One region of the Nonomuraea sp. NPDC001684 genome, then DNA from elsewhere that is predicted to be linked to it. Evidence: riboswitches for the same ligand, from Rfam matches in the RefSeq annotation. Region 1 holds a riboswitch; each other region holds the start of a gene.
What was found. A riboswitch is a leader RNA that binds a small molecule or an ion and turns the genes downstream of it on or off. The one in region 1 is predicted to bind cyclic di-AMP.
Positions count from the first base shown of each region.

Region 1 (10,066 bases):
CGGGCAGGCCGAGCTTCTCCTCCCACCTGGCCGTCACGCCCAGGGACGGCGTCAGCTCCAGCACCCCGCCGATGTCGAACACGACCGCATCGATTTTCATATGCTCCTCCTGTGAACTCATTCAACCAAGGTAAAGAAGGAACGTGTCCGTGTCCAGACCCTTGACGACCCACAGGGGCGGCTCAAACTGAAACGGTGATCCCTGGCAACTGGTACAACATCGTTCCCGATCTTCCCGTGCCGCCTCCGCCGCCGCTGCATCCCGGCACCCGCCGTCCCGTCGGGCCGGACGACCTCGCGCCGCTGTTCCCCATGGAGCTCATCGCGCAGGAGGTCAGCGGCGACCGCTACGTGCCCATCCCCAAGGAGGTCATCGACGTCTACCGGCTGTGGCGGCCCACGCCGCTGATCAGGGCGCACCGGCTGGAGAAGGCCCTCGACACGCCGGCCCGCATCTACTACAAGTACGAGGGCGTCTCACCGGCCGGGTCGCACAAGGCGAACACCGCCGTGCCGCAGGCGTACTACAACGCCAAGGAGGGCGTGCGGCTGCTGACCACGGAGACCGGCGCGGGACAGTGGGGGTCGGCCCTGGCGTTCGCCTGCGCCCAGTTCGACGTCGAATGCCGGATCTGGATGGTTCGGGCGTCCTACGACCAGAAGCCGTACCGGCGCTCGCTCATGCGCGTGTACGGCGCCACCGTCCACCCCAGCCCCTCCCCCCTCACCGGCGCGGGCAGCAAGGCGCTGGCCGACGACCCCGCCTCCCCCGGCAGCCTGGGGCTGGCGATCAGCGAGGCGGTCGAGGTGGCCGCCGCGAACCCCGAGGCCCGGTACGCGCTCGGCTCGGTGCTCAACCACGTCCTCATGCACCAGACGGTGATCGGCGAGGAGGCCCTGGCGCAGCTGCCCGAGCTGCCGGACCTGGTCATCGGCTGCACCGGCGGCGGCTCCAACTTCGCCGGTCTCGCCTTCCCCTTCCTGCGGGAGAAGCTGGCCGGACGCATCGGCACCCGATTCAGGGCGGTCGAGCCGGCCGCCTGCCCGTCGTTCACCCGGGGCGTGTACGCCTACGACTTCGGCGACACCGCCGGGCTGACGCCGCTGCTGAAGATGCACACCCTCGGGCACTCCTTCGTCCCCGACCCGATCCACGCCGGCGGGCTGCGCTATCACGGCATGGCGCCGCTGCTGTCCCACATGTACGAGCTGGGGCTGTTCGAGGCGGTGACCCGTACCCAAAGCGAGTGCTTCGAGGCGGGTGTGCGCTTCGCGCGGACCGAGGGCATCGTCCCGGCCCCCGAGCCCACGCACGCGCTGGCCGAGACCATCGCCGAGGCCCTGCGCTGCAAGGAGAGCGGCGAGGAGAAGGTGATCCTCACCGCGCTGTGCGGGCACGGCCACTTCGACCTGGCCGCCTACGACCGCCACCTGGCCGGCGAACTGGAGGACTACTCGCTTCCGCAGGAGCGTCTCGACCAGGCGCTCACCGAGTTGCCCGGCTGAGATGACACGGGTGGCCGCGAGACCCGCGGCCACCCGTGTTCAGTTCGCGTTCGGGCGCTTCCTGTGGTTCGCCTTCTTCTTCTTGCGCCCCCTGCCCTTGCGTGCACGCTTCGCCATGGGCTCACCTCCAGCGGTCGGGATCGTGACCTTCAAGGTCTCCCCTGCCCGCGGGCCGCACAAGCGATACGCCGTGACCTAACATTCCTCAACAAACTCGTGTCATAATTTGGTGGAATCTGTTGGAAGGGGTGGGCGTGCTCGCACAGCAGCGTCAGCAGACGATCCTCGAACGCGTACGCAGCAGCGGCGGCGTCCGGGTGGCCGACCTCGTGCGCGAGCTCGGCGTCTCCGACATGACGATACGCCGCGACCTTGAGGTGCTGGCCGAGCGCGGGCTGCTGGAGAAGGTCCACGGCGGCGCGACGGCCCTCGGCCCCGGCTCGACCGAGGAGCCCGGCTTCACCGCCAAGTCCGCCCGCCAGCAGCAGGAGAAGGAGGCCATCGCGCGGCACGCGGCCACCCTCGTACGGCCGGGAACCGCCGTGGCCCTCTCCGCCGGCACCACCACGTGGGCACTGGCCCACCACCTCGTCGCGGTGCCCGAGCTGACCGTGATCACCAACTCGATCCCCGTCGCCGAGGTCTTCCACCGCAACCCGCGCGCCGACCGCACGGTCGTGCTGACCGGCGGCGTGCGCACGCCCTCCGACGCGCTCGTCGGCCCCGTGGCGGTGGCGGCCATCCGCCGCCTGCACGTGGACACGCTCTTCCTCGGGGTGCACGGCATGAGCCTGCGCGCCGGGTTCACCACGCCCAACCTGCTGGAGTCCGAGACCGACAGGGAGCTGGTGGCCGCGGCGCACCGCCTGGTGGTCCCCGCCGACCACACCAAGTGGAACACGGTCGGCATCAGCACGATCGCCGAGCTGACCGAGGCCGACGTGGTCATCAGCGACGCGGGGCTGCCCGAGGAAGCACGCACCGAGCTGGCCGAACGGGCCGGAGAACTGATCATCGCGGAGGGCACGCCTTGAAGCGCACCATCACCCACCTGGCAGACGGCCGAGAGCTGATCTACTTCGACCGGCGCGACGACGCCGACCGGAGCGCGATCGACCGGCGGCCGCTCGATCCGCGGCCGGTGGCCTCCGAGCTGCGCTACGACCCGCTGACCGAGGAGTGGATCGCGATCGCCGGCCACCGGCAGACGCGGACGTTCCTGCCGCCGGCCGACGAGTGCCCGTTGTGCCCGTCGTCCGCCACGCGGGCGTCGGAGATCCCGGCCCATGACTATGACGTGGTGGTGTTCGAGAACCGCTTCCCCTCTTTCTCCGGGAATTTTGGGACTTACGGGGATGTCGGCGGCCTGAGTGAGGTGCGGCCGGGTGTCGGGCGTTGTGAGGTGGTGTGCTTCACCTCCGACCACTCCTCCTCCTTCTCCAGGCTCTCCAACGCCCAGGTCAGGCTGGTCATGGAGGCGTGGGCCGACCGCACCGCCGAGCTGTCCGGCATCGAGGGCGTCGAGCAGGTGTTCTGCTTCGAGAACCGGGGCGAGGAGATCGGCATCACGCTCCCCCACCCGCACGGGCAGATCTACGCCTATCCCTACGTGACCCCGCGCACCAAGCTCCAGCTGGGGGCCGCCTCGCGGCACACGGGCGGCAACCTGTTCGCCGACGTGCTGGCCGCCGAGCAGGCCGCCGGCACGCGGGTGGTGGCCGCCAACGAGCTCTGGACGGCGTTCGTGCCGGCCGCCGCGCGCTGGCCGTTCGAGGTGCACGTGTATCCGCACCGGCAGGTGCCCGACCTGGCGGCGCTGTCGGAGGAGGAGCGGGCCACGTTCGCGCCGCTGTACACCTCGGTGCTGCGGGCGCTCGACGCGCTGTTCGGGGTCGCGATGCCGTACATCTCGGCCTGGCACCAGGCGCCGGTGCGGTACGGCCGCGAGCTGGCCTACCTGCACCTGGAGCTGTTCAGCATCAGGCGGGCGCCCGGGAAGCTGAAGTACCTGGCGGGCTCGGAGTCGGCCATGGGGGCCTTCGTCAACGACGTGCTGCCGGAGGAGGCGGCACGCATGTTGCGATCACGAATTGATCACTAATTGGTTTCTCATTAAAGTCGCATGACTCGTGATCTACCACTAATATCCCGTTAGACATCGGCCATAACGGTCGTTGTACGCCTAATCCCGGGCGTGTTGCCCGGGAGCCGGGGACCCATCGCATCCGGGGTGAATCCGCGCCAGTGGTAGGGACTGCTCCCGTGCCCGAACCCGTCAGCTAACCCGGCCGGCAGAGGGAGAGGAACAACCACGTGGCGGCTTCGTCCCCCGCGAGTCTTGCCGTCGGTCTCATCACCGCCACCGCCCTGCTCGTGCATCCGGCCGCCGCCTCGGTCTCCGGGGCAGCCGCCGTGGCGGCCGCGCCCAAGCCGTCCGAGGCGCAGCTGCGGGCCCAGCTCAAGGAGCTCAACCGCAAGGTCGACAAGCTCATCGAGACGTACAACCTCAAGCGGGTCGAGCTGGCCAAGGCCCAGCAGGCCGCCACCGCGGCCCAGCAGCGGCTCACCGCCGCCGAGCAGGCGCTGGCCACGGCCGAGCAGCGGGTCGCCGAGATCGCCCGGCTGCGCTACCAGAACGGCGACACCTCCCTGCCGGCGTTCATGATGACCCCGGACGGCGGCGGCGCGGCCGTGCTCGAACAGCTCACCGCCGAGCAGCAGGCGGTCGTGGACAGCGTGGCCAAGGCCCGCGACGACCAGAAGAAGGCCGCCACGGCCGCCGCCGCGCTCGCGACGGAGCTGAAGGCGGGCACGGCGGAGGTGGCCGAGCAGCGCGACGACGCCCAGGACGTCATCGACGACATCAAGAAGAAGCTCCAGGACCTGGTGCCGTTCGGGCCGGGCAAGAAGTCCGACGGGAGCTGGGCGCCCGAGCTGCCGGGCGGCTCGGACAACATCACGCCGCGCACCCGGCTGATGCGCGCGCAGGTGCAGAAGAACTTCTCGCTGCCGTACGAGGTGGGCTGCTTCCGGTCCGGCTCCAGCGGCGAGCACCCGCTCGGCCGGGCCTGCGACTTCATGATGAGCACGGGCGGCACCATGCCGAGCGCCGTCAACAACGCCCTCGGCGACCGGCTGGCCGACTGGGCGCTGAAGAACAAGGCCAAGCTGGGCGTCAAGTACGTGATCTGGAAGCAGCGCATCAACCAGGGCTCGGGCTGGCGCTCGATGTCCGACCGCGGCAGCATCACCGAGAACCACTACGACCACGTGCACATCTCGATGAACTAGCCACGGACCGGCGGCTCAGCGGATGCCGGTGAGCTTGTCGGGGTTGGTGACGGAGTAGACGGCGGCGATTCGGTCGCCCTCGGGCGTGAGATCGACGACGACCACGGCCAGCGGCCCGTCACCGGAGAAGACGAGCGCGCACGGGTCGCCGGCCACCCGCCGGTAGCGCAGGTCCACCGCGCCCGGGGTCAGCGTCGCGGCGACGGACATGAACAGCGCCGCCACCTGGTCCCGGCCGTGGACCGGGTGCAGGCTGGTGGCCGGTCCCTTGCCGCCGCCGTCGGTCCACAAGGTCACCTCCGGCGCCAGCACCTCCAGCAGGGCCCGCAGGTCGCCGCCGAGGGCGGCCGCGGCGAACCGCTCGGTCACCTCGGCGTCCGGGGCCGTGACCAGCGGTTCCGGCAGCCAGGGGCCGACGTAGGTCTCCTGGCGGCGGCTCAGGTCCGCCCGCCGGGCGAGCGCCTGGTTCACCGCGATCCGCACCAGGTAGGCCCGGACGTTCTCCACCGCTCCGGCGTCCGGCCTGCGGTGCCGGGCGGACCAGGCCAGCCATGCCTCCTGCAGCACGTCCTCGGTGTCGGCGACGCTGCCGAGCATGTTGTAGACCACGGAGAACAGCAGTTCCCGGTAGCCGAGGAACTGCTCGGTGGCGGCGTCGGCGGGGTGCCGCGGGGTCGGCGGGGTGCCGCGGGGTCGGCGGGGTGCCGCGGGGTCGGTGTCATGGCGTGCCTCCTCGTCTGTCGCAACCGAAGAGTCCCGACGCGTGGCGATTGTGACATGAAGACATCAAGCGTGATCTATGCCACTCATGTCACAGTTCCCGGCCGGTTGCCCCTCTGTGGTGGCGTCACGACTCACAAGGGAGAGCTTCGATGCGCACATTGATCCGCGACGTCAGGGTGTTCGACGGCGAGCAGACCATCGCGACGGCCGACGTGGTGATCGAGGACGGCCTGATCGCCGCTGTCGGCAGCGACGCGGGCCACCTGGCCGACGCCGAGGTGGACGGCACGGGCAGGACGCTGCTGCCCGGCCTGATCGACGCGCACACCCACGTGTTCGACGGCAGCCTGGCCCAGGCCCTGCGGTATGGGGTCACCACCGAGCTCGACATGTTCTGCCTGCCGCGGATCCTCGCCCGGCAGCGGCGGCTGGCCGCCGAGAACGACGACGTGGCAGACCTGCGCAGCGCCGGCACGCTGGCCACCGCTCCGGGCGGGCACCCGACCCAGTTGCTGACGGCCCTGGCGGGCACCGTCCTGGACGGGCTCGACGTCACGGCGATCGACTTCGTCTCCGACCCGGCGCAGGCGCCGGCGTTCGTCCGGGCCAGGCTGGCCGAGGGGGCCGACTACCTCAAGATCGTCATTGACGACGGCGCCGTGCACGGGGCCGACCTCCCCGTCACGACGGCGGAGGTCGCCGCCGCCCTGGCCGCCGCGGCGCACGAGGCGGGCCTCCTGGTCATCGCGCACGCGATCACCGCCGCCGAGGTGGGGATCGCGCTCGACGCCGGCGTCGACGGCCTGGCTCACGTGTGGACCGACCTGACGCCGGACGACCCGGCCTCGCCGCGCCTGGCCGGACGGGTGCGCGACCAGGGGGTCTTCGTGGTGACCACGCTGGCCTACTTCGAGGCGATCACGGCTCAGCACGTCGAGACCGCCGACCGCGGCCGGATCGCCCCTGGTCTGCGCGCGGATCTGGTGCTGGTCGAGGGCGACGCCACCCGCGACGTCACCGCCGTCGGCGACATCGCCGAGGTCTGGCGTCGCGGGGTGCGCCAGGCGCGGTAGCCCCGGCCCGTGACGCGCCGGCCGGGTCAGCCGAGCGTGAGGGGGTTGACCAGGTCGGCGTAGACCAGCAGACCGGCCATGATGATCAGCACGAACGCCATCGCGTACGTGAGCGGCAGCACCTTGGCGATGTCGACGTAGCGGGGCTCGGGGCGGCGCAGGATCTTGGCGTAGCCGCGCTTGATCCCCTCCCACAGGCCGCCCGCGATGTGGCCGCCGTCGAGGGGCAGCAGCGGGATCAGGTTGAACAGGCCGATCGCCAGGTTGAACCCGGCCAGCAGGCTGACGAAGGTGAACAGCTTGCTCTTGTTGGACATGTCGGAGGCCAGGATCTCGCCGCCGAGCCGGCCCGCGCCCACCACGCCGACCGGGCCCTCGGGGTCGCGCTTGTCGCCGGAGAAGGCGGCGTTCCAGACGCCGACCATCTTCGCCGGCAGGTTGACCATCGAGCCCACGACGCGGCCGGTCAGGTCGCTCATGTAGCCCGGCACCTGCCCGATGCTCTGCTGCTCGAAGACCTGGGAGGGCACGACGCCGAGGAACCCGACGCCCTTGTCGATCTTGGTCTCGTCGGTCGGGTTCGCCATGTCGCGGGCGATGAGGGTGACGTCGAGCGTCATCGGCCTGCCGTCGCGGACGATGCCCAGCTTGACGGGGCCGGCGCCGTGGCCGCGGATCAGGCGGGTGGCGTCCTGCCAGGTCGCGATCTTCTGGCCGTCGAGGGAGACGATGTGGTCGCCGACCTTGACGCCCGCCTTGGCGGCCGGGGTGCGCTCGTCGGTGGGCGCGCACGTCTTGCGCACCTCGGTGGTGGGGATCACGCACGTGTTGGTGTCGGGCGACACGATCGGGGCGGTCTTGGGCAGGCCGATGCCGACCAGCAGAATGCTGAAGAAGATGAAGGCGAGCACGAAGTTCATCGCCGGGCCGCCCGACATGATGATGATCTTCTGCCACCACTTCTTGCGGTAGAAGACGCGGTCCTCGTCGCCGGGCCGCACCTCCTCCATGGCGGCCTCGCGGGCGGTCTCGATCAGGCCCTGCCACGGCCCGGTCGACGCGCTGCGCAGCCTGCCGGGGGCGTCGCCGGGACGCGGCGGCAGCATGCCGATCATGCGGATGTAGCCCCCGAGCGGCAGCCACTTGATGCCGTACTCGGTCTCGCCCCTGCGGATGGACCAGGCCGTCGAGCCGAAGCCGACCATGTACTGGGTGACCCGGACGCCGAAGATCTTGGCCGGCACGAGATGGCCCACCTCGTGCAGGCCGACGGAGACCATCAACCCCACCAGGAACAGAAGGATCCCGGCGACAAAGAGCCAGTTCATCTACGCGCGCTCCAGGCAGACAGACGGTCTCGACGTTCCCAGACTAGTCGAACTCAGCACATCCCTCGGGCTTGCCCGCACTTTGGTGAATCAACGGACCGCATTGACAGTGAGCGATCAGCCGATCACCCTGGGAGACGATGGAGGGGGACGTCTTGATCCGCATACTCATCGCCGAACACCTGCCCTTGGTGCGACGCGGTCTGCAGGCCACGCTCGAAGCCGAGCCCGACCTGCGGGTGGTCGCCGAGACGGGCAGCCCCGACGGTGTGCTGCCGGCCGCGCGGTCGAGCGCGCCCGACGTCGCGATCGTCGATCTCGACCTGCCGGGCCTGCCGGTCGCCACGCAGCTGACCGAGCAGGTCCCCCGCTGCTCCGTGCTGATCCTCTCCGCCCGGCCGAGCCCCGGCCAGGTGCGCAGGGCGTTCAACGGCAGCGTGCTGGGGTTCATGAGCCTGCGGGTGGCGCCCGAGCGGCTGGCCGAAGGGGTGCGCCAGGTCGCCGCGGGCGGGCGAGCGGTGGAGGCGGAGCTGGCGGTGGCGGCCCTGCAGTCGGCCGCCAACCCGCTCACCCGGCGCGAGCTCGACGTGCTGCGCATCGCGGCGGGCGGGGCGAGATCGACCGAGATCGCCGACCAGTTGTTCCTGTCGGTCGGCACCGTGCGCAACCATCTGTCGCGGATCATGTGCAAGACGGGCGCCCGCAACCGGCTGGACGCCGTGCGCATCGCCAGCGACAGCGGCTGGTTGTAGCGGCTCGTTGTGCGGGGACCGGACGAGATGACGGGCCCGGTGGAGCCGCGCCGCTCCGCCGGGACCCGAACAGTCGAATGATCTCAGCCCGCCGAACCCGTTGCCAGTGACCGCCATCACGACCTGACCCATGTGAAACGTCACTACGGACGCCAGATCAACACCAGCGCGCAGTCGTCGTTGTGGCCCGAGGACATCGCGTTGACCAGCGCCCTGGCGCCGTCGCGGAAGCCGGAGGGCAGCAGCCGTTCGGCCTCGCCGAGCAGCCGGTCGAGGCCGGCGTCGATGTCGCGCCCCGGCTGCTCGATCAGGCCGTCGGTGTAGAGCAGCAGCGCGTCGCCCTTGCGCAGGGTGCCGCTGTCGGGCTCGCAGTGGAGGTCGGGCACCACTCCGAGCACCACGCCCTTGGCCGAGGCGACCTGCCAGTTGCCGGTGCCCGAGTCGAGCTTCACCACCGGCGGATGGCCGGCCGAGGTGATCGTGTAGTCGCCGGTGGCGAGGTCGAGGCGTACGTGCACGGCCGTCACGAAGCCCTCGTCGCCGCGCTGGCGGTGGAGGTAGGCGTTGCACGCGGGCAGGAAGTCGTCGACCGAGCCGAGCAGCCCGCCGAAGGTGCCCGACAGCAGCAGCGCGCGGGTGCCGGCGTCGACGCCCTTGCCGGAGACGTCGACCAGGGCGATCTCCACGGAGTCGCCGTCGCGCATGGAGACCAGGAAGTCGCCGCCGAACGACGAGCCCCCGGCCTGCTTGAGCACCACCTTGCCGCCCCAGTCCTTCGGCAGCGGGGGCAGCTCGCCCTGGCTCCTGAGCCGGTCGCGCAGCTCCAGCAGCATCGCGTCGCCACGCAGCCCCTGCACGCCGAGCTTGCCCCGGGTACGGGCCATGAGCACGGCGAGCACGGTGGTGAACACGATCGTCACCGTGAGCCCCAGCCCCACCCGCGCCACCCCGAGCGTGGCCGCGACGTAGGTCAGCGCGACGCCCACCGCCACCAGCAGCTTGACCAGGCTGCGCAGCCGCAGCTGCAGCCCGCCGATCAGGGTGACCAGGATGAGCAGCGACGGCGAGAACCACTCGGTGGACACCTTCGCCGCCAGCAGCCCGATGACGAGCGAGAGCACGGTCAATGTGATGAGCAGGTTGCGGTCACGGGCCAGCGGCCCTCTCCGGACGAACCGGACGGCGGACACCAGGAACGGCACCCGCACCAGGACCGCACGGACCCGTGGCGGAATCAACGGCGCCGGACGGGAACTCATGATGCGTGTGACTGTATCGGTCTGACCCCTGTTTGGGCAGCCCACTTGACCAAGGCCTTGATCATTAAGCACGGATATTGGGTGGCCGTCCCCCTTTGCCCGCTCCTACCGTGGACGGATGACCTATCCGATCC
Region 1 covers NZ_JBSFGJ010000116.1:5,609-15,674, forward strand. Annotated here, with positions in the region: gene ACWCSD_RS21735 (HAD family hydrolase) at 1-100, opposite strand, end outside; gene ACWCSD_RS21740 (TrpB-like pyridoxal phosphate-dependent enzyme) at 196-1,506, shown strand; gene ACWCSD_RS21745 (50S ribosomal protein bL37) at 1,546-1,623, opposite strand; gene ACWCSD_RS21750 (DeoR/GlpR family DNA-binding transcription regulator) at 1,761-2,540, shown strand; gene galT (galactose-1-phosphate uridylyltransferase) at 2,537-3,607, shown strand; cyclic di-AMP (ydaO/yuaA leader) riboswitch at 3,676-3,814, shown strand; gene ACWCSD_RS21760 (coiled-coil domain-containing protein) at 3,820-4,797, shown strand; gene ACWCSD_RS21765 (sigma factor) at 4,813-5,418, opposite strand; gene ACWCSD_RS21770 (amidohydrolase family protein) at 5,670-6,593, shown strand; gene ACWCSD_RS21775 (M50 family metallopeptidase) at 6,620-7,921, opposite strand; gene ACWCSD_RS21780 (response regulator transcription factor) at 8,077-8,673, shown strand; gene ACWCSD_RS21785 (PP2C family protein-serine/threonine phosphatase) at 8,817-9,932, opposite strand; gene ACWCSD_RS21790 (GNAT family N-acetyltransferase) at 10,051-10,066, shown strand, end outside.

Region 2 (10,066 bases), on a different contig from region 1:
GGCCGCCAAGGTCACCGCCCTGGACAACGTGGCCGACGGCCTGATCTACACCGGCCTGCCGCCGGCCGAACGCCGCCGCCGGGCCGGGACGGCGCTGCGCCGCGTCGGCCTCGGGCACCGCGTCGACCACGAGCCGCACGAGCTGTCCGGCGGCGAGCGGCAGCGCGTGGCCATCGCCAGGGCGGTGGCCGGCGATCCGCCGCTGCTGCTGGCCGACGAGCCCACCGGCGCGCTGGACTCGGTGTCGGGCGCCGGCGTGATGGACCTGCTGCACGAGCTGAACGGGAGCGGCACCACCATCGTGATCATCACCCATGACCGGGAGATCGCCGCCGGCCTCCCCCGCCAGGTGAGCATGCGAGACGGCCGGATCGTCTCCGACTCGGGCTCTGAACCCGGTGCGGAGCTGCGCGGGCGCGGCGAAGAGGGCGGCGGCCGGTGCGTGCGCGAGCCCGTCGAATCCGAGGTGGCGTGATGGCGACCCTGGAGCGTCCCCGGCTCTCCCCGGCCAGGATGCGCCCGCGCGACGTGATGCGCGTGGGCGCGGTCGGCCTGCGTACGCGCCCGCTGCGGGCGTTCCTGTCGGCGCTCGGCATCGCGATCGGCATCGCCGCGATGATCGGCGTGGTCGGCATCTCGTCCTCCTCCAGCGCCGAGCTGGACCGGACGCTGTCCGCGCTGGGCACGAACCTGCTCACCGTCGCCTCCGGCACCACGCTCCTGGGCGAGGCGGCCCAGATGCCGACGGACGCCGAGGCGATGATCGAGCGCATCGGCCCGGTGGAGTCGGTCTCGTCCACGGGCAAGGTGCCCGAGGCGAAGGTCTACCGGAGCGAGGAGATCCCGACGCCCCAGACCAACGGCCTGGTCACGATCGCCGCCCGCCTCGACCTGCTGCCGACCGTGGGCGCGACGGTCCGCCGCGGCACCTGGCTCAACGCGGCCACCGAACGCTACCCGGCCGTGGTGCTCGGCTCGGCCGCCGCCCAGCGGCTCGGCATCGGCACGGTCACCCCCGACACCCAGGTGGTGATCGGCGGCATCCGGTTCACGGTGGTCGGGCTGCTCGACCCGGTGCCCCTGGCCGAGGAGCTGAACAGCGCGGCCCTGGTCGGCTGGCCGGTCGCGGAGTCCAGGCTGGACTTCGACGGGCATCCGACCACGCTCTACACCCGCTCGCAGGAGGCGAGGCTGGAGGACGTGCGGTCGGTCCTGGCCGGCACGGCCAACCCCGAGGCGCCCAACGAGGTGGACGTCTCCCGCCCGTCCGACGCGCTGGCCGCCAAGCAGGCGACCAGCCAGGCCTTCGCCGGGCTGCTGCTCGGCGTCGGGGCGGTGGCGCTGCTCGTCGGCGGCGTCGGCGTGGCCAACACGATGGTCATCTCGGTGCTGGAGCGCCGCGCGGAGATCGGCCTGCGCCGTTCGCTCGGCGCGACGCGCGGCCAGATCCGCACCCAGTTCCTCGCCGAGTCGCTGCTGCTGTCCGCGCTGGGCGGCGCGGGCGGGATCCTGCTGGGGGCCGGCGTCACCGTCGCCTACGCCTTCTCCCGCGGATGGCCGGCCGTGGTGCCCGCGTGGGCGACCGTCGGGGGCCTGGCGGCCACGCTGCTCATCGGCGCGGTGGCCGGGCTCTACCCGGCCGTGCGCGCCTCCCGGCTGTCGCCGACGGAGGCGCTGTCGGCGCCCTGAGACAAGCGCCCCGGGTCAGGACAGAGTGGACTCGGGGACGGGGGAGTAGCAGGTCGTCCTGCCGACGATCCTGACGTTCGGCCCGTCGAGCACGGTGAGCTCGAACGTCAGGTTCGTCCGGGGGTTGCGCACGACCGAGACGACAGGGGTCTCGTCACGCAGGTCGAGATCCTCGACGATCTGGTCGTAGCCCATGTCCTGGAGGGTGTGCAGCAGGCCGTCGGGGGCGTCGGCGGTCTCGCCCTCGGCCCGGACGAGCCGGCGCACCTGGCCGGGCACGCACGAGCGGTCTTCGGTCTCGTCGGAGCGGTCGGCCGGCGACACGCGCAGCGCGGCGCTGGTGAGCAGGGTGTCGGTGTCGGCGGTGAGCTGCCTGGCCGCCTCCTCGAAGGAGGACTGGCGGCCGGAGGTACAGGCTGCCGCGACCGCGACGCATACAAGCACCGCGGACATCACGACCGAGCGACCAGCCAGGCGCACGTTGGGACGATATCGGAGATCAATTCCGGGCGCAGGGGGATTAACGCAATATTAATGGCCGATATCAAAAGGCAATCCGGCCGCGCATTCTCAGGAGGGGCCGGTTCTCAGCTCGTCCAGCTTGCGTTCGATGCGGTCGAGGCGCCGGCACAGGTCCTCCAGGTCACCGCGTTCGGCTCCCTCCTCCTCGGGACGCAGGTGAACCAGGAGCGAGCCGCCGGGCTCCAGGCGTACCAGGTCGGTGTCGGTGACGCTCTCGGCCCCCCGGAGCTGGAGCATCACGTTGAGGTCGGCCTGCCGGACGCCCATCCGGCGCAGCGCCGAGGGGATGAAGTGCCCGTCGCGGGCCAGGACGACCGCCGTGCCCTCGAACGCCCTGCCGACCGAGGGCACGGTCGCCGCCAGCCGCACCACGACCGAGTTGACCGCCACCAGGATCACCACGCCCACCAGGCCGCCGATCAGCGAGTTGTCCGGGCCGATGATCGCGTTCTGCACGACGTTGCTCATCAGCAGCATGACCACGAAGTCGAAGTTGTTGAGCTGCGCGATGCCGCGTTTGCCGGTGATGCGGAGCAGCACGGCGATCGTCACGTAGACGGCGATCGTCCTGACGGTCTTGTCGGCGACGGAGACCCCCAGGTCGAACAGGTCGCTCACCGGCGCCTCAGCTTGGCGATCAGCCCCAGGTCCTCCACGCAGCGTCCGAGCCCCAGGGCCACCGAGTCGCTGGGCCGCTCCGCGCGCCGCACCGGCATGGACAGCCCCTCCTGCAGCCGCCGGCGCAGGCCGGGCAGCAGCGCGCCGCCGCCGACCAGCACCATTCCGCGCTCGCCCAGGTCGGCGGTCAGCTCGGGAGGGCAGCGTTCCATGGTGTGCTCCGCGGCCCGCACGATGTGCTCGACCGGCTGGACGGCCGCCTCGCGGACGCGCGCCGCGGGCAGCGCCACCGCGCGCTCCTCGCCGGTGCCGGAGTCCCTGCCGCGGATCAGCACGTTTCCGGCCGGCTCCCGCGTCGCGCGCAGCTTGGCCGACTCGGCCTCCCGCTCGTCGGCCAGCAGGCCGTGCTCGTCCTCGACCAGGCGGGCGACCGCGCGGGTCACGGCGTTCCCGCCGCCGCGCACGGTTCCGGCGGCGACCACGGCCCCGCAGGAGAGCACGGCGACCCTGGTGGCGTCCCGGCCGATGTCGACGACCATGTGCCCGGTGCCGTCGCGGACCGGCAGGCCCGCGCCGAGCGCGGCCGCGATCGCGTGCTTGACCAGCAGGATCCCGCGGGCCTCCGCCTCGAAGCCGGCGTCGCGCAGCGCCACCCGCTCGATCGGCGTGAACTCGTCGGGCACGGCCATCACCAGGCGCGGGCGGGGGAACGGGTGCCGGTGCACCTTGCGCAGGAAGTGCCTGATCATGCGCCGGGCGAGCTCGCCGTCCTGGGGCAGGCCGTCGCTGATCGGCCAGTACGTCTCGCCGTCCGTGCCGTCGGCGCCGTCCGCGCCGTCCAGGGCCTCGGCGCCGAAGCGGACGACCCTGCCCGTCTGCCTGTCGCGCAGGACGACCGACGGCTCGTCCAGCACGATGCCCCTGCCCTTGGCGTAGATCCTCGTGCCGGCCGCGCCGAGGTCGATCGCCAGGTCACGACCCAGGAGGCTCATCGCCGTACTGGGAGGTTGAGCATCATGCCTGGGTGTATATCCGGCGCTTCTCCAACGCAACACCAGGAACCGCAGAGTTCCGTTTTACCCTTCGCGCCGCAGGGCGGCCAGGGTCTCGTCGGCCCACTCGATGCCGGAGCGCGCCTGGTGCAGGCCGAGGGACAGCGCGTACTGGCCGAACAGGCCCCCGGGCCGGCAGTCGAGCGTCGCGAGGCGGGCCTGGAAGTGGGCCTTGATGCGCTCGACCACGGCGACGGCCTGCCCGGTGTCGAGCAGGGCCAGCAGGAACGCCTGGAGGGCGGTCTCGCTGCGCACGGTCGCCGACGGGTCGTGGCCGACCAGCCACTCGGTGACCAGCGCGCGGCCCTCGGCGGTGATGGCGTAGATCTTGCGGCCCCGGGCGCCCTCGTGCTCGACCGTCACCAGGCCGTCGGCGGCCATCTTGACCAATTCCGGATAGATCTGCGTGTGCCCCGCCTGCCAGACGTGGTTGAGCGAGTGCTCGAACTTCTTGGCCAGGTCGTAGCCGCTGGCCGGGCCTTTGGTGGCGAGCAGGCCGAGGAGCGCGATCCGCAGGGACATGCCCGCCAGCATAGCGAAGGCTTGACATGTCAGCTCTTACATATCAATCTTCACCTGTGACTTATGACATGAAGCCCAAGGGCAACGGGCTGGTGTTGCTGGCGGTGCTCGGCGGGATGTTCCTGGCGATGCTCGACCAGACGATCGTCGGCACCGCGCTGCCCCGCATCACCGGCGAGCTGGGCGGCACCCGGCTCTACACCTGGGTGGTCACGGCCTATCTGCTCACCTCCACCGTCACCGTGCCGCTGTACGGCAGGCTGTCCGACCAGCACGGCAGGAAGCCGCTGCTGCTCGTCGGGATGTCGGTGTTCGTCGTCGGATCGGCGTTGTGCGGGCTCGCCCAGGACATGACCCAGCTCATCGCCTTCCGCGCCGTGCAGGGGCTGGGCGCGGGCGCGTTGCTGCCGCTGTCGCTGGCCCTGGTGATGGAGATGTTCCCGCCCGGACGCAACGGCGCCCGCGTGCAGGGCGCACTCGGCGGCGTGATGGCGTTGACGTACCTGGCCGGGCCCTTCCTGGGCGGGTTGTTCACCGACCACGCGAGCTGGCGGTGGGCCTTCTACGTGAACGTGCCGCTCGGGATCGTGCTGATCGCGATCGTGGTGCTGCGGCTGCCGTTCCGTCCGGGCACCGGCGGCGGGGGCCGGCCGGACTACGCGGGCATCGCGGTGTTCAGCGTGGCCATCAGCGCCCTGCTGCTCGGCCTGACCGAGAAGGGCCTGGACGGCAACTCCTGGACCTCCCCGCCCGTGGCCGGGCCGATCCTGCTGGGGCTGGTCCTGCTGGCCGCGTTCGTGCTGGTCGAGCTGCGGGCGGCGAACCCGGTCATGCCGATGCACCTGTTCCGGGACCGCACGTACACGCTGGTCAACGCGACCTCGTTCTTCACCGCCTTCTGCATGTACGCCGGCGTGGTGTTCCTGCCGCGCTACTTCCAGCAGGCGCTGGGCGTCAGCGCCACCGAGTCCGGGCTGAGGATCTACCCGATGACGCTGGCGATGGTGGCGGGCAGCGCGCTCATGGGCACGCTGATGTCCAGGACGCGCACGTACAAGCCGTGGCTGGTCGGGGCGCCGTTCCTGCTGGTGGCCGGCAGCCTGCTCTGCCTGAACCTCACCGTGCGCACCGACGGCCTGCTGCTGGCCGGGTGGATGGCACTGCTCGGGCTCGGCATGGGGCCGATGTTGTCGGGGCTGACCGTGGCCGTGCAGCAGGCCGTCGCGCCGCGGTACATCGGCACGGCCTCGGCCAACCTCACCTTCTTCCGGCAGATCGGCGGCTCGGTGGCGCTGGCGCTGGCCGGCACCGCGTACACGTCGGTCATCACCACGGACGCGCCGGTCCACGGGCTCGCGGCCGCGCACGCCTCGGCGGCGGCCGTGGTCATCCCGTCGCTGGGCGTGGCGGGCGCGGTGATCGCCCTGGTCGCGCTGGTCATGATGCCCGGCAGGCGGCTGGAGCAGGCGCCCGCGGCGGAAAGCAGAGTGGAGGCCGGTTTCGCGTCGTAAGCGACGTCGTGCGAAGCTGTGGATGTCCCCAGAACCAGGAGGTCCTCATGGCGGAAACACCGGAGCCGGAAGTCAGCGAGACTCCCGAGGACGAGATGAAGCGCAAGTTCCGCGAGGCGTTGGAACGCAAGCGCGGGCAGCAGGCCGACTCGGCCGCGGGTGGCAGGGGCGTGGACCCGTCGAAGATCCACGGGGCGCACGGTCCGGCAGCGAGTAAAAGATCCTTCAGGCGCAAGAGCGGCGGCTGAAAGGTCCGATTTAGCAGGGGGTACGGCATGCCGTGCCCCCTTTCTCTTTACCTCGATAGGTAGATCTTTACCCGGTTCATGACGATTCGTTTGTATTTGTCCGAATCTCTGGGTACCGTCTTAACCAATTACCAGCTGGTGGCGTAGTCCCTACCAGGAGAGGGACGACAGCTGGCGCCGAATCCCGACTTGTCGGGAACCGGGGACCCATCTCATTGGGGTGAATCCGGCCATGTGCCGGTAGGGCATCTCCACGCCCGAACCCGTCAGCTAACCCGGTAGGCGAGATGGAGAGGACTTCACGCATGTACCACCTCGTCGTACCCCCGGACAGTGTAGTGACGACCGCCTGCTGAGCGGTCTCTTCCCTGACTTCCCCCACGCGCCGCGTAACCACCTTTTCGGCGCTCTGCCCGGTTACGCACCGTAGTCACGCGCGTTCCCCCTGTCCCCTCGCGAAGGACTTCACTGCTTCATGTCTCGATTTGGCCTGCGCTCTCTCGCCCTGCTGTCCGTGTCCGCCATGGGCGCGCTGACGATCTCCGCCACCGGCGCCCACGCCGACACCGGCGACGACCAGAAGATCCTGCTCAAGGGTTCCACGAAGGCCTCCTACTTCTGGGACGACTCCTCCGGCCGGGCCGGCGACACCGGCCTCCCCGCCAGCGGCAAGCCCATGCAGAAGGGCCTGGCCGCCAGCCCGAGCTGGCCCCTCATGACCGAGGGTTACGTGACCTACAACGGCAAGAAGATGCCGTTCTTCGTGGGCGACCGCGGCCCCGGCGAGCCCTCCAGCCGTGGCGTCATGCTCGACCTCGACGCCAAGACCTTCGCCGAGCTGACCGGCGGCACCTTCAACCCCGACACGCTCGGCGTGGACGGCAACGGCGGCCAGGGCCACATCAAGATCGACTACGTCATCACCAAGTGGGGCGACGGCAAGGGCAAGAAGAACTACCCCGTGGCCTTCTCCACCGGCGCGTGGGGCAGGTTCGACGACAACCCGGCCGAGCCTCCCAAGGTGCTGGCCGACAAGCCCGCCGAGGACGCGGCCGGTTCCGCCGGCGGCCAGGTCGGGAAGACCGTCGCGATGGGCGGCACCGTCATGGCCGGCGTGCTCGTGCTGGCCGGCGGCGGCGTGGTGCTCGGCGGCGAGCGCCTGCGCAAGCTCCTCAACGACTGATCTCCGGACAGACCGCTCTTTACGCCTCGCGACCAGAATGTCATTCTGGTCGCTGTGATCCAGCGCGCAGCCGCCAACGGCATCGAGATCGCCTACGAGAGCTTCGGCTCACCCGCGGGCAGGCCCCTGCTGCTCATCATGGGACTCGGCGCCCAGCTCATCCACTGGGACGACGAGTTCTGCGAACTCCTGGCCGAGCAGGGCCACCACGTCGTCAGGTTCGACAACCGCGACGCGGGCCTGTCCACCCATCTCCACGACGAGGGCGTGCCCGCATGGGGCGCGCCCTCGCCGTACGTGCTGGACGACCTGGCCGACGACAGCGCCGGGCTCATGGACGTCCTGGGCCTGCCCGCCGCGCACGTCGTCGGCGCCTCGATGGGCGGGATGATCGCCCAGGCGCTGGCCATCCGGCACCCGGCTCGGGTGCTGAGCCTGACCTCGATCATGTCCACGCCCGGCCCGCAGGCGGCCCCGCCGACCGAGGCGGCCGCCGCGGTGCTCTTCGCCAAGCCCGCGACCGACCGCGAGGGGGTCGTCGCCGGCGCGCTGACGACCTGGGCCGTGCTCGGGTCCCCCGGCTGGGAGCTGGACCGCGAACGCGTCACCAGGCTGGCCGGGCTCGCCTTCGACCGCTGCCACGACCCGGCCGGCACGGCCCGCCAGCTCGCCGCCATCATGGCCTCCGGCGACCGCACGTCCGCGCTGGGCGGGCTGAAGGTGCCGGCGCTGGTCATCCACGGCGAGGACGACCAGCTCGTGCCGCTCGCCGGCGGGCGGGCCACGGCCGCCGCCATCCCGGGCGCCCGCCTGGTCACCTACCCCGGCATGGGCCACGACCTGCCCCGCGCCCTCTGGCCCGCGATCGTCGCCGAGATCACCGCCCACACCGGCTCCGCGACGCCCGCCCGGCCCGAGCCCGCCGCGTGACCCGCCGCATGACTCGCCGCGGAGCCTCGCTGCGCGGGCCGGTCAGAGCTCCAGCTTCTCCTCGATGACCTTGAGCATGTGCCGGGCCAAGGCCAGGTTGGCCCGGTTGCGGTCGAGGGCGAGGTAGAGGAACAGGCCCTTGCCGCTGCGGCCGGTCAGCGGGCGGATGATGTGATACTGGGCGGTCAGCGTGATCAGGATGTCCTCGATGCCGTCCTTGAGGCCCAGCGAGTCCATCGTGCGCAGTTTGGCCTTGATGACCTCGGTGTTGCCCGCCGCCGCGACCTGCAGGTCCAGCTCCTTCGAGCCGCCGAGCGTGCCGAGCGCCATGCCGCTGCCGTGGTCGACGATCGCCGCCCCGATCGTGCCGTCGATGCTCATCATCTCTTTGAGGGAGACGTCCATGCCTGCCATGCTTTCCTCCGCTTCGGTGGGGATGGTCAGTGCTTGCGTGCCACGGCGGCCACGGAGGCCGCCGTCTTCCTGCCCTCCAGCCGGAGGAGTCCGACGTTGGCGCCGGGTCCCGCCAGAACCGTGAGGACGATCGTGGGGCCCGCGGCGTAGAAGGCCACGAACCCGGCGGTGCCGGACACGAGGGTCTCCTCGAACGTCCCGCGGCCCGCCATGGTCAGCATCCGGCCGCTCATCGCGAGCAGCGCCGCCGACAGCGCCGCCACCTGCTCGCCGGTGTCTCCTTGCAGGTCGCAGGCGATCCGCAGGCCGTCGACGGTGCACGCGACGCTGCCGGTGACGTCCGGCGTGCGGCCGCGCAGGAGCCCCATCTCCGCCAGGACCTCTTGCCGTAGCTCCACGGGTGGCCTCCTCCTGCGTCGTGAGGGGAACCTCACGGCATCTCCTCCAGCGCCTTCTTCAGCCGCAGCAGCAGCGTCAGATCGGTCGGGTCGCCCGTCGGCACCGGCCCGGCGGCCCCCGCCCGCCCGTTCCCGGCGGGAACTGCCACCGCGCCCGGCACCCGCCTGGGCAGCGCCTCCCCGTCGTCCGGACGGCGTTGCGCGGGCCGTAGCGGGTCCGGCGGGACGAGGAGGCCGGCGGCGGCCAGCCTCCTGACGGCCACCAGCACCGAGTAGCCCGACCGGCCCAGGTGCCGGGCCAGCTCCAGCGGGGTCGCCTTGTGGTCGGCCCGTACGACGACCTCCCACTGCACCTGGCTGAGCGCCACCCCGTGCCCGGGCAGGCGCGGGACCGGCCGCACGGGCTGGGTGTCCACCTCCGGCGAGGGCCAGATGCCGGCCAGCTGCTCCCGGCGGCGGGCGGACTCCCGCACCAGCTCCTGGACGTCGAAGAACCACTGCCCGCCCAGCCAGTGCTCCTCGCCGGGCCGGAACTTCGGCCGCACGCCGGTCACCGGCAGCAGGAAGAAGGCGGCGTCCTGGACCACGCCGAGCACGGCGTACTGGAGCTCGGCCAGGGTGACCGGGCCGTCCTGGAGCAGCCGGGCGCGGCCGCCGTCGGCCTGCAGGGCACGCAGGGCCGACTCCGGCACGCGCCCCCTGGCCGCGAACAGCCGCTCGACGCCCGGCGTCTGGGCGCACTCCATGTACGTCACGCGCCCGTCCGACAGGTAGATCGTGCCGTTCCGGCCCACGCGGAGCGCCCCCGTCGCGCGTTCGCGGGCGAGTCCGGCGAGGAGTGAGTCGAGCGCGGCCATGGCTCAGGTGGTCAGCAGGTCGGAGATGGCCCGCAGGCGGTACCGGGCCAGGGCCAGGTTCGACCGTTCCGGGTCGAGGCGGACGTAGATGACCAGCGGCCCCTCGAAGACCGTCTCCAGCA
Region 2 covers NZ_JBSFGJ010000023.1:33,658-43,723, reverse strand. Annotated here, with positions in the region: gene ACWCSD_RS07695 (ABC transporter ATP-binding protein) at 1-475, shown strand, start outside; gene ACWCSD_RS07690 (ABC transporter permease) at 475-1,689, shown strand; gene ACWCSD_RS07685 (hypothetical protein) at 1,705-2,169, opposite strand; gene ACWCSD_RS07680 (DUF421 domain-containing protein) at 2,260-2,829, opposite strand; gene ACWCSD_RS07675 (rod shape-determining protein) at 2,826-3,821, opposite strand; gene ACWCSD_RS07670 (PadR family transcriptional regulator) at 3,906-4,403, opposite strand; gene ACWCSD_RS07665 (MDR family MFS transporter) at 4,460-5,914, shown strand; gene ACWCSD_RS07660 (DUF5302 domain-containing protein) at 5,962-6,162, shown strand; cyclic di-AMP (ydaO/yuaA leader) riboswitch at 6,328-6,462, shown strand; gene ACWCSD_RS07655 (hypothetical protein) at 6,638-7,345, shown strand; gene ACWCSD_RS07650 (alpha/beta fold hydrolase) at 7,400-8,275, shown strand; gene ACWCSD_RS07645 (hypothetical protein) at 8,318-8,689, opposite strand; gene ACWCSD_RS07640 (roadblock/LC7 domain-containing protein) at 8,716-9,087, opposite strand; gene ACWCSD_RS07635 (DUF4388 domain-containing protein) at 9,120-9,944, opposite strand; gene ACWCSD_RS07630 (roadblock/LC7 domain-containing protein) at 9,948-10,066, opposite strand, start outside.
Region 2: linked by a shared signal. The riboswitch ahead of ACWCSD_RS07655 (hypothetical protein) and the one ahead of ACWCSD_RS21760 (coiled-coil domain-containing protein) in region 1 are both predicted to bind cyclic di-AMP.

Region 3 (10,066 bases), on a different contig from region 1:
TGCCGAACGCGTAGTTGATGTGGGTCAGCTTGGCCGCCGAGCCGCTGGTGTCGATGTTCTTGACGTGGTAGCCGCGCTGGTAGATGCCCCACTGGACGAAGTAGCCGAGCACCTTGTTGCCGCCGCCACCGCCGCCGCCCGTGGTGGTCGCGGTGATCTGGTTGCTGTCGGCCGAGCGGTTGCCCGCCGCGTCACGCGCCCGCACGGTGTAGTTGTAGGAGGTGTTGGCGCTGAGACCGGTGTCGTTGTACGACGTGCCCGTGACGGTGGTGACCAGGGTGCCGCCGCGGTAGACCTCGTAGCCGGTGACCGCCACGTTGTCGGTGGAGGCGTTCCAGGCCAGCGAGACGCTGTTGTTGCTGACGCCGGTCGAGCGCAGGTTGCCGGGCACCGTCGGCGGGGTCTTGTCGTCGCCGCCACCGCCGCCGGTGGTCGTCGCGGAGATCTGGTTGCTGTTGGCCGAGCGGTTGCCGGCCGCGTCACGCGCGCGCACGGTGTAGCTGTAGGCCGTGTTCGCGGTGAGGCCGGTGTCGTTGTACGTGGTGCCCGTGACGGTGGTGACCAGGGTGCCGCCGCGGTAGACCTCGTAGCCGGTCACGGCCACGTTGTCGGTGGAGGCGTTCCAGGCCAGGGCCACGCTCGTGTCCGTGACGCCGGTCGAGCGCAGGTTGCCCGGCACGGACGGCGCGGTCGTGTCGCTGCCGCCGCCGCCGGAGACCTTCCACAGCGCCGCCACGTTCGGCGGCTCCCAGCCGGGCTGGGAGGTGTGCGCCTGGAGACAGACGTAGTCGACGCCGTTGTAGGTGACGACCGTGCCCGCCGTGTAGGCGGTCCACGGGGCCCAGGCCGCCGCGTACGCCACCGTGCTGGCGGAGGCGAGCGCCGGGGCGGCCACGGCCGCGGTGAGGGGCAGGGCCAACGCCGCCATTCCCGCCAGGACCTTGCTCAGAATGGTGTGTTTCATGTCGCTCCGACATCCGTTGGGGGGTGTGTGGGGAGTGGGATGGGAGACTTCTGGGGAAACTATTAGGAAAGTTTCCTTTAAGTTGTGAATCGACGGTAGCTTCTGCCTGGGGGAGCGTCAATACGTATCGGTCAGGTGTCCGTAATCGTGCCGGTCAGACCGCGGACGCGCCCGTTCACGAGGGGATAACGGTTCAGGAACGGGGGCTGACGGCGGGGTGAGCCGTGGCTCAGCATTGGAGCGTGGCAGGAATCTCCGCCTGGCGGCGGACGCCCACGCGACGCGGGCCCTACGTGGTCCGCGCGGTCGCGGAGTTACGGTCCTGGCCGTCGCTGAACGTCAGCGGCACCGGTCAGCAGGTCACCTTCGCCGTACACGGAACCGAGATCCTGCGCCTGGCCGGCCGGGACGAGATCCACGTACGGCTCACCGCCCCCGCCATCGGCCGCCTGGAGCCGTACCTGCGGGCGTGCGACCAGGTCCATGCCTGCCGCGACCGCGCCTGGGTCGCCGTACAGGTCGACGCCGAGCCCGATCTGGAATTGTTGCTGGCGCTCACGAGTGTGGCGATAAAGGCGCACGTGGCGTGAACCGATTCGGTGCGTAGCGCTTCTCCAACGCAGCGTCGAAATTAATGCCGCCATTTGCCTGGGAATTACTCGCCGGGTAGCTTGGTTGTACACAGCCGAACGGGGAGTCGTCCCAGGTAGGGATGGCATTGCCTGGGAATTACCCAAGCGGGACCCGTGTTGTACAGAGTCGATGCGGAAATCCCCGCATCCGGGCGTCGCACATATACCTTCAGGCCCTTTCCCGGGCCCGGGAAGACGATGCGTCAGCCCTTTGCCTGACCAAGAGACCGCTGAATCCGCCTGTGCGCGGAACCGGGGACCCATGTGTCCAATGGGGTGAATCGGCACCGTGGTGCCGTAGGGCAGCTTCCCGCCCGAACCCGTCAGCTAACCCGGCAAGCGGCACGGAAGCTCAAGGAGTAACACCCTCATGGCCAAGCACCGTCTTCACCGTGCCTTCAAGCTCGACCTCGCCAAGATCGCTCTCGGCGCGACCGCCGTCGCCGGCGTGCTCGGCACGCACGCGGCAGTGAACGCCGACACCACCCACGCCACCGCCCACACCGCCACCCAGACCGCCAAGGTCGCCGGCGTGGCCGCCCAGCCGCTCGTCGCGCAGCACCGCGCCGCCGACGAGAGCGCCAAGGGCAAGGTCAACGTCACCGCCGCCCAGGTGCTGGCCACGGCCCGCGCCCAGGTCGGCACCTCCGAGGACGCCAACGGCGGCGGCACCAAGTTCCAGAAGTGGTACGCCGACTCGCAGCGCGCCGCCGAGACCGCCGCGCGTGACGGCGGCAACCGCGCCATGTACCTGAACGCCCCCTGGTGCTCGATGTTCGTCTCCTGGGTCGGCGAGCAGACCGGCGCCCGCCCGCAGGTCGGCTGGGACGCCTACACCGTGACCCACGCCAAGTGGTTCGCCGCCAACAACCGCTGGGGCACCGAGGCCAAGCCGGGCGCCGTCGTCTTCTTCTCCTGGAGCGGCAGCAAGAGCCTGAGCGACATCCAGCACGTCGGCTTCGTCGTCAAGGACAACGGCGACGGCACGATCTCCACGATCGAGGGCAACACCGGCAACGGCAAGGTCGAGCAGCGCGTCCGCCCGACCTCCCAGGTCGTCGGCTACGGCTACCCGTCGTACGCCGCCTGATCCTGCCAAGCGAAGAGCGCACTCCCCGCGGGGAGTGCGCTCTTTCGCGTCTCAGGACGGCGAGTGCGCTCTTTCGCGTTTCGGGACCGGGAGTGCGCTCTTTCGCGTTTCAGGGCCGCCGGTGCCGGTGGACCAGGACCGCCGCGGCCTGCCCGGCCGAGCGGGCCGCGCCCGGCTCCTCGGAGATCATCGCGGTGACCGTGGCGCCGTCGATCAGGGTGAGCAACTGCTCGGCGAGCAGGCCGGGGTCCCCGGCTCCCGCCTCCTCGGCGAGCGAGCGCAGGTAGGCGCGCAGGCGCTCCTTGTGCTCGCGCACCGCCGCGCGGACGGCGGCCGAACCGGCGCCCAGCTCGGCGAAGGCGTTGGCGAACCCGCAGCCGCGGAAGTCGTCCTCGGCGAACCAGCGTTCCAGCCACGCGAAGACCGCCGGGATGCGGTCGCCGGCGTCGGCCACGTACGCGGTGAGCGAGGCCATCCAGCGTTCGTCGCGCCGCCGCAGATAGGCCACGACCAGCGCCTCCTTCGACGGGAAACACTGGTAGAGGCGTTTCAGCGAGACGCCGGAGGCGGCCCGGATCTCGTCCATGCCGACCGCCTGCACGCCGCGGCGGTAGAACAGGTCGCCCGCGGCGTCCAGCAGCCGCTGCTCGTGATCCATGACACCCCTCCAGGTGCTTGCCGCGGAGAACGATCGTTCTCTACGCTAGCGCACAACCCGGGAGAACGCCCGTTCTCTCGATCGGAGAGGACAGCCCATGACCCGCCCGCCCGTCCCGCCGTTCACCGAGGAGACCGCCCGGATCAAGGTCCAGGCCGCCGAGGACGCCTGGAACACCCGCGACCCCGACCGCGTCGCGCTCGCGTACACCGAGGACTCCGTGTGGCGCAACCGCGGCGAGTTCGTCACCGGCCGCGCCGAGATCGCGGAGTTCCTGCGCCGCAAGTGGGCCCGCGAGCTGGACTACGCCCTGCGCAAGGAGCTGTGGGCGGTCACCGGCGACCGCATCGCCGTCCGCTTCCAGTACGAGTCCCGCGACGCCGCCGGCCAGTGGTGGCGCAGCTACGGCAACGAGCAGTGGGAGTTCGACGCCTCGGGGCTGATGCGCCGCCGGGAGGCCAGCATCAACGACGTCGCCATCACCGAGGAGGAACGCCGCATCTTCGGCTCCCGCCCGCTGTCCGAACACGGCGTGGACGTGCTGGGCATCCGCCACGCGGAGATCGCCGGGGTAAGGTCGGAAGGCCGATCGTAGGAGGTCTGACATGGCGGTCTTGCTGCTGGGCACCCTCGACACCAAGGGGGAGGAGTACGCCCTCGTCCGCGACCTGATCATCCGGGCCGGCCAGGGCGTCGTCCTCATGGACACCGGCGTCATGGGCGCCCCGGCGCTGGCCGCCGACGTCCCCGCCGAGGCCGTCGCGCGGGCCGCGGGCACCGGCCTCGACCGGCTCAGGAGCGCCGGCGACCGCGGCGCCGCGCTCGCGGCCATGGCGGCCGGGGCCACCGCCCTGGCCAAGGACCTGCACGCCCGCGGCGAGCTGAGCGGCGTGCTCGCGCTCGGCGGCAGCGGCGGCTCCTCCATCGCCGCCGCCGTCATGCGGGCGCTGCCCGTCGGCCTGCCCAAGCTGCTCGTCTCGACCATGGTCAGCGGCGACGTCTCGGCCTACGTCGGGGAGACTGACGTGACGCTCATGTACAGCGTCGTCGACGTCGCGGGCGTCAACTCCGTCTCCCGCCGCATCCTGACCAACGCCGCCGCCGCGATCAGCGCGATGGCCGCCTCCTACGACGCCGGCGCCGAGCCGTCCGGGGAGGACAAACCGCTGGTCGCGGCCACGATGTTCGGCGTCACCACGCCCGCCGTCGACGCCGCGCGGGCCCGGCTGGAGTCCCTGGGCTACGAGGTGCTGGTCTTCCACGCCACCGGCTCGGGCGGCCGGGCCATGGAGGCGCTGGCGGCCGGCGGCCACTTCGCCGGGGTGCTCGACCTGACCACCACCGAGCTGGCCGACGAGCTCGTCGGCGGCGTGTTGTCGGCCGGCCCCGACCGCCTGACCGCCGCCGGGCGGGCCGGCATCCCGCAGGTCGTCAGCCTGGGCGCCGTCGACATGGTCAACTTCGGCCCGATGGAGACCGTGCCGGAACGGTTCAGGTCACGGCAGCTCCTGGTGCACAACCCGACGGTGACGCTCATGCGCACCACTCCGGCCGAGAACGCCGAGATCGGGCGGGCGATCGGCGAGCGGCTGGCCCGCGCTTCCGGGCCGGTCACGCTGTTCGTGCCGCGCGGCGGCGTCTCGGCCGTCGACGTCGAGGGCGGCCCGTTCCACGACCCGGCGGCCGACGCGGCCTGCTTCGACGCCGTGCTCGCGGCCGTCGCGGGCACCGCCGTCGAGGTCGTGCAGAGCGACCAGGACATCAACGACGCGCAGTTCGCCGTGGCGGCCGCCGACCGGCTGCACCGGCTGATCGAGAAGGGGGCTTGATGCGACGCGACGAGGCACTACGGAGGTTGCGCGCCGAGCGGGAGGCGGGCCGGCTGATCATCGGCGGCGGCGCGGGCACCGGGCTGTCGGCCAAGTCCGCCGAGGCGGGCGGGGTCGATCTGCTCATCATCTACAACTCCGGGCGGTTCCGGATGGCCGGCCGCGGCTCGCTCGCCGGCCTGATGCCGTACGGCGACGCCAACGCGATCGTCGTGGAGATGGCGGGGGAGGTCCTGCCGGTCGTCAAGGACACGCCGGTGCTGGCCGGGGTGTGCGGGACCGACCCGTTCCGGCTGATGCCGCGCTTCCTGGACGAGCTGAAGGACATGGGCTTCACCGGCGTCCAGAACTTCCCGACGGTCGGCCTGATCGACGGTGTCTTCCGGGCGAACCTGGAGGAGACCGGCATGGGCTTCGACCTGGAGGTGGAGATGATCAGGCTGGCCGCCGAGCGCGACCTGCTCACCGCCCCCTACGTGTTCACCCCCGAGCAGGCCACGGCCATGGCGCGGGCGGGCGCCGACATCCTCGTCCCGCACATGGGCCTGACCACCAAGGGCAGCATCGGCGCCGTCACCGCGATCGGCCTCGACGAGGCGGCCGTGCGCGTCCAGGAGATGCGCGACGCCGCCGTCGCCGTCAACCCCGACGTCATCGTGCTGTGCCACGGCGGCCCCATCGCCGAGCCCGACGACGTGCGCCACATCCAGCAGCGCACGGCCGGCGTCGCCGGGTTCTTCGGCGCGTCCTCGATGGAACGCCTGCCCGCCGAGCGGGCCATCGCCGAACAGGTCCGCGCCTTCAAGCAGCTCTGACCGGGAGGAACCCGCCATGCACCGACGACCGGACGCCCTGTCCACGATGATCTTCGACTGGGGGGCCATCAAATGGCACGTGACGCCCGACGCCGTGCCGGGCGCGTCCTCCACGTTCGGCGAGGTCGTCATCAACCCGAACAAGGGCCACGAACGCCACCTGCACCCCGACTCCGACGAGGTCCTCTACGTCATCGAGGGCGAGGGGCGGCAGACCGTCGGCGACGACCCGGAGTTCCCGGTCAGGGCCGGTGAGGCGATCTACATCCCGAAGGGCACGCTGCACTCCACCTTCAACACCGGCTGGCGGCCGCTGCGGATCATCGCGACGTACACGCCGGGCGGGGCCGAGCTGGCGCTGCGCGAGCTGCCCGGCTTCGTGGAGCTCGGCCCCGGCGACCACCCCACCTGGGCGGCCGCCACCTCCTGAGCGGCGGAGGCCGTGCGCGGGGTGCGAGCCCGCGCACGGCCTCCGGCGTGCCCGACCTCCATGTGAATGATCGTTCACGTCCGGTCTGTCGGTGGCCTCCGGTAGATTTCCGGGTCTGTTGATCAAGCCCATCGGAGTTGGCTGTCGGCGCGAGCATGCCGTCAGACTGGAGGTCGAGACCTTGGACGCGGACGAAACCGCGTGGGAGCAGCGCAGCGTCGTGCGGGTGGTGCCGCCGGTCCAGCCGCGCAAGCTGGCGAAGGTGCCCTTCGTCGAGCTGGCTGACGGCAGGTTGCAGGGGGTCGTGTCGAGCGGGTCCGACATCGAGCGGGTCTACGTCTCCTCGATCGCCGCCGGCACCCACGACCTGAGCTGCAGCACCAACAACAACCGCCCGTGCGGCGCGCTGCACGGCTACGCCTGCAAGCACATCCGCATGCTGGCCGACGAGGCCGTGCTCCAGTACGGCCTCGACCGGGTGGCCCGCTACCTGCGCGTCGAGGTGCCCGAGGGCGGCCACCTGATGAGCGCGCTGAACGGCACCCCCCAGCGCACCCCGGCGGCCGTGGTGTTCAGCCGGTTCCTGCGCCACCTGGCCTACCTGGAGGTGCCCGACAGCACCGAGCCGCTGGCCGAGCTCCACTGGTTCCCGGCGACGGGGCCCGAGACGGGAAAGGTGGGCTGATGCTCGACGTACAGCTCGGGGAGCTGGCCGGCGACGGGCCGGCCGGGGTCGCGGAGGCGCTCGCGCTCGCCACGGGGTTCGACGGCGCGCTCGGGCACGGGTTCGCCAGGGTCGCCGAGGAGCCGGCCGCGGCGCTGGCCGCGCTGGCCGGCGCGCTCGCGGGCTCCCCGCTCGGCGACCGGCTGGGCGAGGCGGTGGAGAAGGTGACCGCGGGGTCGGTCGCCGACGAGCACCTCGCCGTGCTGGCCGGCGGGCGGGCCGCGCTGTTCGGCGCGGTGCACGACGCCCTGCTCGCCCGCCTCGACCAGGCTCTGGGCCGCAGCCGCGCACCCTGGCCGCCGGCCGCCGCCACGGACGCCACAACAGGGGCGGCGTCCGTGGGCGGCGGGGCGGCGGCCGGCGGCGTGCCGGAGAACCTGCTGGCCGGGTGCCGGGTCTGGTTGCGGGAGCTGGCGATCACCGGCTGGCGGGGCGTCGACGACGACCTCGTCTCCGGCGCCGACCAGGCGATCGAGGCGCTGCTCGGGGTGCCCGAGCTGCGCGGGCTCGCCGTGCTGCTCGACGGGCTGGCGACCGAGCTGCGGGCCTCGTCCCCGGTGGCGACGATGGACCGGCTGCCGCTCAGGCGGTGGGCCGACCTGTGGACGCGCGGGCTGCTGCTCGCCCAGTCCGGGCCGCGGCACGGCGTGCCCGAGCCGGTGTCGGGGCGGCTGCTCATCCTCGGCGCCGACGTGCACGAGCACGCCACGGTCGTCCGGGTGCAGGTGCACGGCGTCCTGGAGGAGGCCGGCGGCCAGACCCGGCTGGTGCGCACGAGCGTCGCGGCGGCCAAGGTCGACACCATCGTGGGCCCGTCGGTGTGGCGGCTGTTCGGCGGCCGGCCCGTGCTCATGGGCGCGCTGGCCGACCACCGGTCCGTGGAGATCGACGGCATGCCGCTGCTGCCCGGCGGCGACCTGCTGTGGCACGACGACCGCGCCCGCACCGGCGCCGAGGCCGACCCGTTCACCACCGCGCGGGTGCAGCTCGCGGGCGCGCTGGCCCCGGCCACGCCGCCGCTCGACCGCCACCCCGTGCGCATCGCCGAGCCGGTGCTGGTCGAGGGGTACACGGTCGACGGGCACACCCTCGACCTGGGCGGCAACAAGCTCGCCCTCGACCTCGACCGGCTCCCGGCGAGCTGCCCGCTCACGCCGGAGCTGGTGGCCGCGTCCTCGGCGTGCGTCGGGCTGGTGCGCCGCGACGGCGGCAGGTGGCTGCTGCAGCCGCTGGCCGTCCAGGCCACGGTCAAGAAGAAGCCGGTCACCGTGCACAACGGCGACTGGGCGAACGGCCCCACCGACCCCAAGGTCGTCAAGGCCGAGGCCAAGGCCGGCGACGTGGTCGCCGTGCTGCGCGAACGGGCAGGACGGCTGCTGCGGAAATGACCGACTCGACCACGAGCGCCGACGAGACCCGGCGCCAAGTGCTGTACTGGCGGCTCATGTCGCGGCTGTTCTCGGCCGACGAGCAGCCCGCGCTGGAGACGGCCAGCATGGGCATCGTCGGCGACCTGGAGCTGCCGCCCGCGCTGCTCGACCCCGGCGTCTCGGTGGACACGCTCGTCCAGCGCTTCCCCGAGCTGGGCGCCGAGCTCCAGGACCTGATGGCCGACAAGGAGCACGAGGAGGGCGGCGAGGTGCGCCGCGCCGCGCTGGTCTCCAAGCTGCTGCTCAACGTGTTCTCCACCGGCACGGGCGACGTCACGGCGGGCGACCTGGCCCGCTGGAAGCAGGACGCCGCCTGGTTCGAGAAGGGCATGGGCTGCGAGCCCGGCGGCCTGCGGAACGGGCCGGGCAACGACGAGCTGGCCGCCGTCCTCGCCATGATCGAGGGCGATCTGGTCAAGCGCATGCGGCTGCGCGAGGTGCTCGCCGACCCGGCTCTGGCCAGGCAGCTCACGCCCAGCATGTCGCTCATCGAGCAGCTGCTGCGCGACAAGTCCAACCTGTCCGGCGTCGCCCTCGCCAACGCCAAGGCGCTCATCCGCAGGTTCGTCGACGAGGTCGCCGAGGTGCTGCGCACGCAGGTGGAGAAGACCAGCGTGGGCGTCATCGACCGGTCGGTCCCGCCGAAGCGGGTCTTCCGCAACCTCGACATCGAGCGCACGATCTGGAAGAACCTCACCAACTGGAGCCCTGAAGACCAGCGGCTCTACGTCGACCGGCTCTACTACCGGCAGACGGCCCGCCGCACCACGCCGGCCCGGCTCATCGTGGTCGTCGACCAGTCGGGCTCGATGGTCGACGCGATGGTCAACTGCACCATCCTGGCCTCGATCTTCGCCGGCCTGCCCAAGGTCGACGTGCACCTCGTCGCGTACGACACCCGCGCGCTCGACCTGACGCCGTGGGTGCACGACCCGTTCGAGGTGCTGCTGCGCACGACGCTCGGCGGCGGCACCGACGGCACGGCCGCGATGGCCCTGGCCAGGCCGAAGATCGCCGATCCGCGCAACACCGTGATGGTGTGGATCTCCGACTTCTACGACAACCGCTCGCTGATCAACGACTTCGGGTCGATCCACCGCTCGGGGGTCAAGTTCATCCCCGTCGGCTCGGTCAACAGCTCCGGCCACCAGAGCGTCGACCCGTGGTACCGCCAGAAACTCAAGGACCTGGGCACCCCCGTGCTCTCCGGCCACGTCCGCAAGCTCGTCTTCGAGCTCAAGAACTTCCTCACCTAGGAGAACCCCCGACCATGAGTGACATGCTGCGCGCCCCCGCAGAGGTGAAGTACGCCGACGAGCTCGACTGGCTGGAGTCGGTCGACGACGGCCCCAAGCCGTTCTCGTGGCGGCTCAGCCCGCGCATGATCCGCATCTTCATCCTCGGCTCCGAGCGCTCCGACGGGCTCGACCGCGAGATCCCGCAGAAGTGGTTCGGTGACCGCAGCTTCGTCGAGCGCAGCATCGTGACGCTGGC
Region 3 covers NZ_JBSFGJ010000006.1:51,473-61,538, reverse strand. Annotated here, with positions in the region: gene ACWCSD_RS02710 (glycosyl hydrolase family 18 protein) at 1-964, opposite strand, end outside; gene ACWCSD_RS02705 (luciferase domain-containing protein) at 1,207-1,554, shown strand; cyclic di-AMP (ydaO/yuaA leader) riboswitch at 1,815-1,952, shown strand; gene ACWCSD_RS02700 (CHAP domain-containing protein) at 1,967-2,686, shown strand; gene ACWCSD_RS02695 (TetR/AcrR family transcriptional regulator) at 2,796-3,344, opposite strand; gene ACWCSD_RS02690 (nuclear transport factor 2 family protein) at 3,442-3,939, shown strand; gene ACWCSD_RS02685 (Tm-1-like ATP-binding domain-containing protein) at 3,950-5,173, shown strand; gene ACWCSD_RS02680 (phosphoenolpyruvate hydrolase family protein) at 5,173-5,988, shown strand; gene ACWCSD_RS02675 (cupin domain-containing protein) at 6,005-6,418, shown strand; gene ACWCSD_RS02670 (hypothetical protein) at 6,600-7,103, shown strand; gene ACWCSD_RS02665 (hypothetical protein) at 7,103-8,530, shown strand; gene ACWCSD_RS02660 (VWA domain-containing protein) at 8,527-9,828, shown strand; gene ACWCSD_RS02655 (ATP-binding protein) at 9,843-10,066, shown strand, end outside.
Region 3: linked by a shared signal. The riboswitch ahead of ACWCSD_RS02700 (CHAP domain-containing protein) and the one ahead of ACWCSD_RS21760 (coiled-coil domain-containing protein) in region 1 are both predicted to bind cyclic di-AMP.